DNA from 2 places in the Rhodoplanes azumiensis genome. Region 2 is predicted to be linked to the other one. Evidence: predicted binding sites of a transcription regulator. Region 2 holds the regulator's gene; the other holds the start of a gene.
What was found. Region 2 encodes HrcA, which represses chaperone genes, less so after heat shock. Its sites were predicted from a motif close to GTTAGCACTCNCNNNNNGNGAGTGCTAAC; they were not measured.
Positions count from the first base shown of each region.

Region 1: a site for HrcA is predicted at 1,474-1,502, ahead of groES (co-chaperone GroES). Genes of this name have one in related genera too.

Region 1 covers NZ_JBHUIW010000015.1:83,780-86,982, forward strand. The annotation lists gene groL (chaperonin GroEL) at 1-999, opposite strand, end outside; gene groES (co-chaperone GroES) at 1,112-1,408, opposite strand; gene ACFSOX_RS13800 (hypothetical protein) at 1,915-2,463, shown strand; gene ACFSOX_RS13805 (GNAT family N-acetyltransferase) at 2,494-2,928, shown strand.
Region 2 covers NZ_JBHUIW010000010.1:4,743-7,945, reverse strand. The annotation lists gene grpE (nucleotide exchange factor GrpE) at 1-663, opposite strand, end outside; gene hrcA (heat-inducible transcriptional repressor HrcA) at 782-1,855, opposite strand; gene rph (ribonuclease PH) at 2,109-2,822, shown strand; gene rdgB (RdgB/HAM1 family non-canonical purine NTP pyrophosphatase) at 2,977-3,203, shown strand, end outside.

The sequences.
Region 1 (3,203 bases), on a different contig from region 2:
GACGATCGTGGTCTTCTCCTTCTCGATCAGAACCTTCTTGGCCCGACCGAGCATCTGCACGGTGACGTTCTCGAGCTTGATGCCGAGGTCTTCGGAGATCACCTGGCCGCCGGTGAGGATCGCGATGTCCTCGAGCATCGCCTTGCGGCGATCACCGAAGCCCGGCGCCTTCACGGCCGCGACCTTGAGGCCGCCGCGCAGCTTGTTGACGACCAGGGTGGCGAGCGCCTCGCCCTCGACGTCCTCGGCGATGATGACGAGCGGCTTGCCCGACTGCACCACCGCCTCGAGCACCGGCAGCATGGCCTGCAGGCCCGACAGCTTCTTCTCGTGGAGGAGCACGTAGGCGTCCTCGAGATCGGCCGTCATCTTCTCGGCGTTGGTGATGAAGTACGGCGAGAGGTAGCCGCGGTCGAACTGCATGCCCTCGACGACCTCGAGCTCGGTCTCGAGCGCCTTGGCCTCCTCGACCGTGATGACGCCCTCGTTGCCGACCTTCTGCATGGCGCCGGCGATCATCTCGCCCACGCCCTTGTCGCCGTTGGCCGAGATGGTGCCGACCTGCGCGACCTCGGCCGACGAGCCGACCTTCTTGGCGCGCTTCTCGATGTCCTTCACGACCGCCTGCACGGCGATCTCGATGCCGCGCTTGAGGTCCATCGGGTTCATGCCGGCGGCCACCGACTTGGCGCCCTCGCGGACGATCGCCTGGGCGAGAACCGTGGCCGTCGTGGTGCCGTCACCGGCGAGATCGTTGGTCTTCGAGGCCACTTCGCGCACCATCTGGGCGCCCATGTTCTCGAACTTGTCCTCGAGCTCGATCTCCTTGGCGACCGTCACGCCGTCCTTGGTGATGCGCGGGGCGCCGAAGCTCTTCTCGATGACGACGTTGCGGCCCTTCGGGCCGAGCGTCACCTTCACGGCGTTGGCGAGCAGGTCGACGCCGCGCAGCATCTTGTCGCGCGCGTCGGAGGAAAAGCGGACGTCCTTGGCAGCCATGTCGATTGCTCCGAATTGGGGTCAGTCGGAATATGCCGAACCTCCCGGGGCGGCGCGCTCGCGCGCCCCGCGCGGCCGGCGGGAAGGCGTCGTGATCAGCCGATCACGGTGATCAGCCGATCACGCCCATGATGTCGGACTCCTTCATGATCAGGAGATCCTCGCCGTCGAGCTTCACCTCGGTGCCCGACCACTTGCCGAACAGGACGCGGTCGCCGACCTTGAGGTCGAGCGGGACCAGCTTGCCGGCCTCGTCGCGGCCGCCCGGGCCGACGGCGATGATCTCGCCCTGGCTCGGCTTCTCCTTGGCGGTGTCCGGGATGATGATGCCGCCGGCGGTCTTCTCTTCGGCCTCGATGCGCTTCACGACGACGCGATCGTGCAGCGGGCGGAACGTGGTCTTCGCCATGGACTGTCTATCCTCGTCGCCACCTTGGGGTGGCTGGGGTTTCGTTGAGAAACTCGGGATTGTCGACTGGCACTCCGGTATCGAGAGTGCCAGCGCCGGCCCGGAGATAGGGAGGGGGCTTCCGCCTGTCAAGGCGCCGTCCGGAACGAAACCGGTTCCAGGGCGTTGCGGCTGCCGGCGCGGTTAATGCGATCGGGCTGGACCGGCTGGCCCAGCGGCCGGACGGCCCCCACGCCGGTGTCTTAGCGGGCGCACGACCGTCCGACAACCCGCGGCAAGGCGCGCGCCCCGCGGGCCCGCCGATCGAGACCGGTCAACCTGCCCGGTGAACGTCGGGTCGTGGCGCCACGTCATCGAAACGCCCATCTCCCGCCGTCATGGTGGGAGCCTTCGTCCGCCTGCCCGACGCGCGCGGGTGCGCCGGTATGCCGGCGACGGACCTTTGAATCACACTTGCGTGAAACCCTGCCGCCGATCAGAGTGGGGCATCGATGTCGGAGATCGTCATGCTGGGTTCGTTCCGGGGCGCCGCGCGCGTATTGACGGCTGCCGCCGCGCTGACGTCGCTCGCGGGCTGCGCGAGCACGCTGCCGTCGTTCTCGGGCGGCGGGTCGGCGCCGGAACCGGGCCCTGCCCCGATGGCGGCGGCGCCGCCGTCCAGCATCCGGCCGGACGAGATCGTCGGGCGCTGGGGCATGGCCGCCTATCACCGCCCGGAGGATCGCGCCCGCACCGAGGCGGCAGCCCGCGGCCAGTGCAAGCTGCCCTTCGTCATCAACCGCTCCTCGACCGGCGTGTCGATGCTCGGCCACGACAGCCCGCAGGTGCAGGACATGCTGCTCAAGGCGGGACCGGACGGAAAGACCTATGTCGGCCCGAGCCCGGCCGCCCCCGACGCCGACGACCGCGAGGTGGTGTCGTTCGACGGCCGCGTGCTGATCATGAAATGGGTCGATCCGGAGGTCGCCGGCCGCTACGGCACCATGATCCTGGTCCGCTGCGGCGCCGAGGGCACCACGGCCCGCGCCCCCCGCCCCGCTCCCGCCGCCCGCTGACCCGCCACCCTTGATGACCACGAGGCCCGCATGAATGCCGGGCATCCCAAGCTCCTCTGGCTGCCGCTCGCTCCGTTCGAGCGCGACGGGCTGAAGACCGCGCTCAAGGGCGCCGGCCTGCCGCACGACGACGTCGCGGCGCCGGGACGGTACTTCTGGCGTTTCGAGGAGAACGACGTCCCGGTCGGCTTCGGCGGCATCGAGGTTCACGGCGACGACGGGCTCCTGCGCATCGTCACTTTGCCGGTGCTGCGCCATCGCGGCCTCGGCGGCGCCATCGCCGAGGCGCTGGAGGGCGAGACCGTGGCGCTCGGCTGCCGCGCCCTGTGGGTGGCGGCCGGCGGCGAGGCCGCCTTCTTCGCCGAGCGCGGCTACGTGCCCGTGCTGCCCGCCGCCGTTCCGGCCGCGATCGCTGAGCGGCTCCCGCCCGGCGCCGACACGCCGATGATGAAGCGGGTGGGGTAAGAGTTACGGTGCGATCAGGGGTGTTTCGGCTCCGCGTCGCATCATGACCTCCATCGGGCTCGGCTCCCCCCCTCCCCATCCCTCCCCCACAAGGGGGGAGGGAGCACATTGGGGCTAACTCCAAGCTTCCAGTCGAGCCGTCGAGCGAGAGCGGGTCCGCTGGCTCTGCGTTCGCGCCTCCAGCATTCCCTCCCCCCCTTGTGGGGGAGGGACAGGGAGGGGGGTAGCCACGCACGATCACGCCAGTGATCAGAGCGACCCGCGCAGCCACCACC
Region 2 (3,203 bases):
CGCGACCTTCGGGCCGCCCTTCGACACGCCGACCAGGGCCGGGCGCAGCACCCGCTCGCCGATCATGTAGCCGGCTTGGACCACCTGGACGACGGTGCCGTTCGGCGTCGTCGCGTCCGGGATCTCGAACATGGCCTGGTGGACGTTGGGGTCGAACCTCTGGCCCTGCGGGTCGAACCGCTTCACCCCGTTGCGCTCGAAGGCCTTCAGGAGCTCGCGCTCGGTCAGCTCGACGCCTTCGAGGAAGCTCTTCAGCGGCGCCGGCAGCGCATCGCGGTTCTCCGCGCCCACCGCCTCCAAGGCCCGGCGGAGATTGTCGGCGACGCCGAGCATGTCGCGGGCGAAGCCCGAGATCCCGTAGGTCCGCGCATCGGCGACCTCGCGCTCGGTGCGCCGGCGCAGATTCTCCATCTCGGCGAGCGTGCGCAGCAGCCGGTCCTTGTGCTCGGCGGCCTCCTTGGCCAGCGCCGCGAGGTCTGCGCCGGGGTCTTGCCCGGCCGGGTCTTGCCCGGGAGGCGTTTGCCCGGGAGGAGTTTGCGAACCGGCCGCGGCCTCGGCGTGTGCCGCCGTCGCGGCGTAGGCGGCGCTGGCCGCAGCGGTATCCGGGGCGCTCGCGCTCGTCGCCTCGTGGGCGGGCGCGGCGCCGGCCTTGTCGTCGGTCATGGCGGTCCGTCCGTCTGTCCGTTGATCCGGTTTCGTCCTCGCATATCGGGCGGCCGCGCCGGGAAATCAAGCAGTTCGGCCGCAGGCCGCGCAACCGGCGGAGCGCCGGCGCGGCGGCTCACCCCCCGAGCATCCGGCCGATCACCCGGGCCGTGTAGTCGACCATCGGAACGACACGGGCGTAGTTGAGCCGGGTCGGGCCGATCACCCCGATGACGCCGACGATGCGCCCGGTGCCGTCGCGATAGGGCGCGATGATGGTCGACGAGCCCGACAGCGAGAACAGCTTGTTCTCCGAGCCGATGAAGATGCGCACCCCTTCGGCCGATTCGGCCCGGCCGAGCAGGTCGACGAGGCCGCGCTGGGTCTCCAGCTCGTCGAACAGCTGGCGCACCCGCTCGAGATCCTCGAGCGCGTGCAGATCCTCCAAGAGATGCGCATGGCCGCGCACGATCAGCTTGCGGTCGTCGCCGTCGCCACCCGACCAGCTCGCGAGCCCGGCCGCGACGATCTTCTGGGTCAGCGCATCGAGCTCGGCCCGGCCGGCGGCGAGCCCCTGCTCGAGCGCCGCGCGGGCATCCTGGAGCGTTTGGCCGCGGATGTGGCGGTTGAGGAAGTTGGTCGCCTCGACCAGGGCGGAGCTCGGCAAGCCGGCCGGCAGATCGAGGATGCGGTTCTCCACCTGGCCGTCCTCGGCGACCAGCACGACCAGGGCGCGGGTCGGCTCCAGCCGGACGAACTCGATGTGCTTGAGGCGGGCGTTCGACTTGGTGGTCAGCACCACGCCGGCGGCCCGGGTGAGGCCGGACAGCATGGCCGACGCCTCGGTCAGCACCCCCTCCATGGAGCGGCCGGCGCCCGCCACCTGGGCCTCGATCGTGCGGCGCTCGTCCTCCGGCAGGTCACCGACCTGCATCAGCGCGTCGACGAAGAAGCGCAGGCCGAACTCGGTCGGCAGCCGGCCGGCCGAGGTGTGCGGGGCATAGATCAGCCCGGCCTGCTCGAGATCCTGCATGACGTTGCGCACCGAGGCGGGCGACAGCGTCATCGGGATGAGCCGGGCGAGGTTGCGCGACCCCACCGGCTCGCCGGTGGCGAGATAGCTGTCGACGATCCCGCGAAAAATCTCGCGGGAGCGCTCGTTGAGCTGGACCAGGCTGGGGCTGGCGCCGATCGGAACGTCCTGGGACACGGTGCTCGGCTCGGGGCTGACGGGTTCGGCCCCCAGATTTGTCCCTCGGCCGGGTCGAGCGCAAGCCGCCGGGCGATCGCCACCAGGGACCGCGGACAGCCGGCCCTTGCCGCCCGGGGCCCGGCGACCTAAAAGCGAGCCGCGATCGCTTCGCCCGCGGCCTTCTCCGCGCGGCCGGTCGCGCCATGCCCACAGCGACCCCGTCCCCGGCGACCTCGCCGTCCGTTCCGTCGCTTCGCCCGAGGAGCCGTCCATGCGTCCGAGCCACCGCCAGCCCGACGAGCTGCGTGCCGTCTCGCTCGAACGCGCCGTGGTGAAATATGCCGAGGGCTCCTGCTTCGTGAAGTTCGGCGACACCCATGTGCTGGTCACCGCCACGCTCGAGGATCGCCTGCCGCCGTGGCTGAAGGGCCAGGCGCGCGGCTGGGTGACGGCCGAGTACGGCATGCTGCCGCGCGCCACCTCGGAGCGCACGAGACGCGAGTCGTCGGCCGGCAAGCAGTCGGGCCGCACCGTCGAGATCCAGCGGCTGATCGGCCGGTCGCTCCGCGCCGTCGTCGACCTCGAGGCGCTCGGCGAGCGCCAGATCACGGTCGACTGCGACGTCATCCAGGCCGACGGCGGCACCCGCACGGCCTCGATCACGGGCGCCTGGGTGGCCCTGCACGACTGCCTCGCCTGGATGAAGGCGCGCGACATGCTGCGCGGCGAGGTCTTACGCGATCACGTCGCCGCGGTGTCGTGCGGCGTCCACAACGGGCTCGCCGTGCTCGACCTCGACTACGCCGAGGACTCGCAGGCCGACACCGACGCCAACTTCGTCCTCACCGGCAAGGGTGGGATCGTCGAGATCCAGGGCACGGCCGAGCGCGAGCCGTTCAGCGAGGCCCAGTTCCTCGCCCTTCTGGCGCTCGCCCGCAAGGGCGTCGGCCGGCTGGTGGAGCTGCAGAAAATGGCGGTGATGTGAGATCGGATCGGGCGGATATCCGGGTCGGTCATTCCGGGGCGGCGCACCGCGCCGCACCCGGAATCCAGCCGCGGATTCGGTGTTCCTGGCTGGATTCCGGGTTCGCACCTTCGGTGCGCCCCGGAACGACGCCGAACAGATCGCCGGACGTCCGATGAGCGGGACGACGCATCGTGTGCTGACCGGCCGGCTGGTCGTCGCGACCCATAATGCCGGCAAGCTGCGCGAGATGCGCGAGCTCTTGGCGCCCTACGGAATCGAGGCCGTGTCGGCCGGCGAGCTCGGCCTGCCCGAGCCGGACGAGACCGGCACCACCTTCGTCGAGAACGCCCACATCAAGGCGGCGGCGGCCGCCGCCGCGACCGGCCTGCCGGCCTTCTC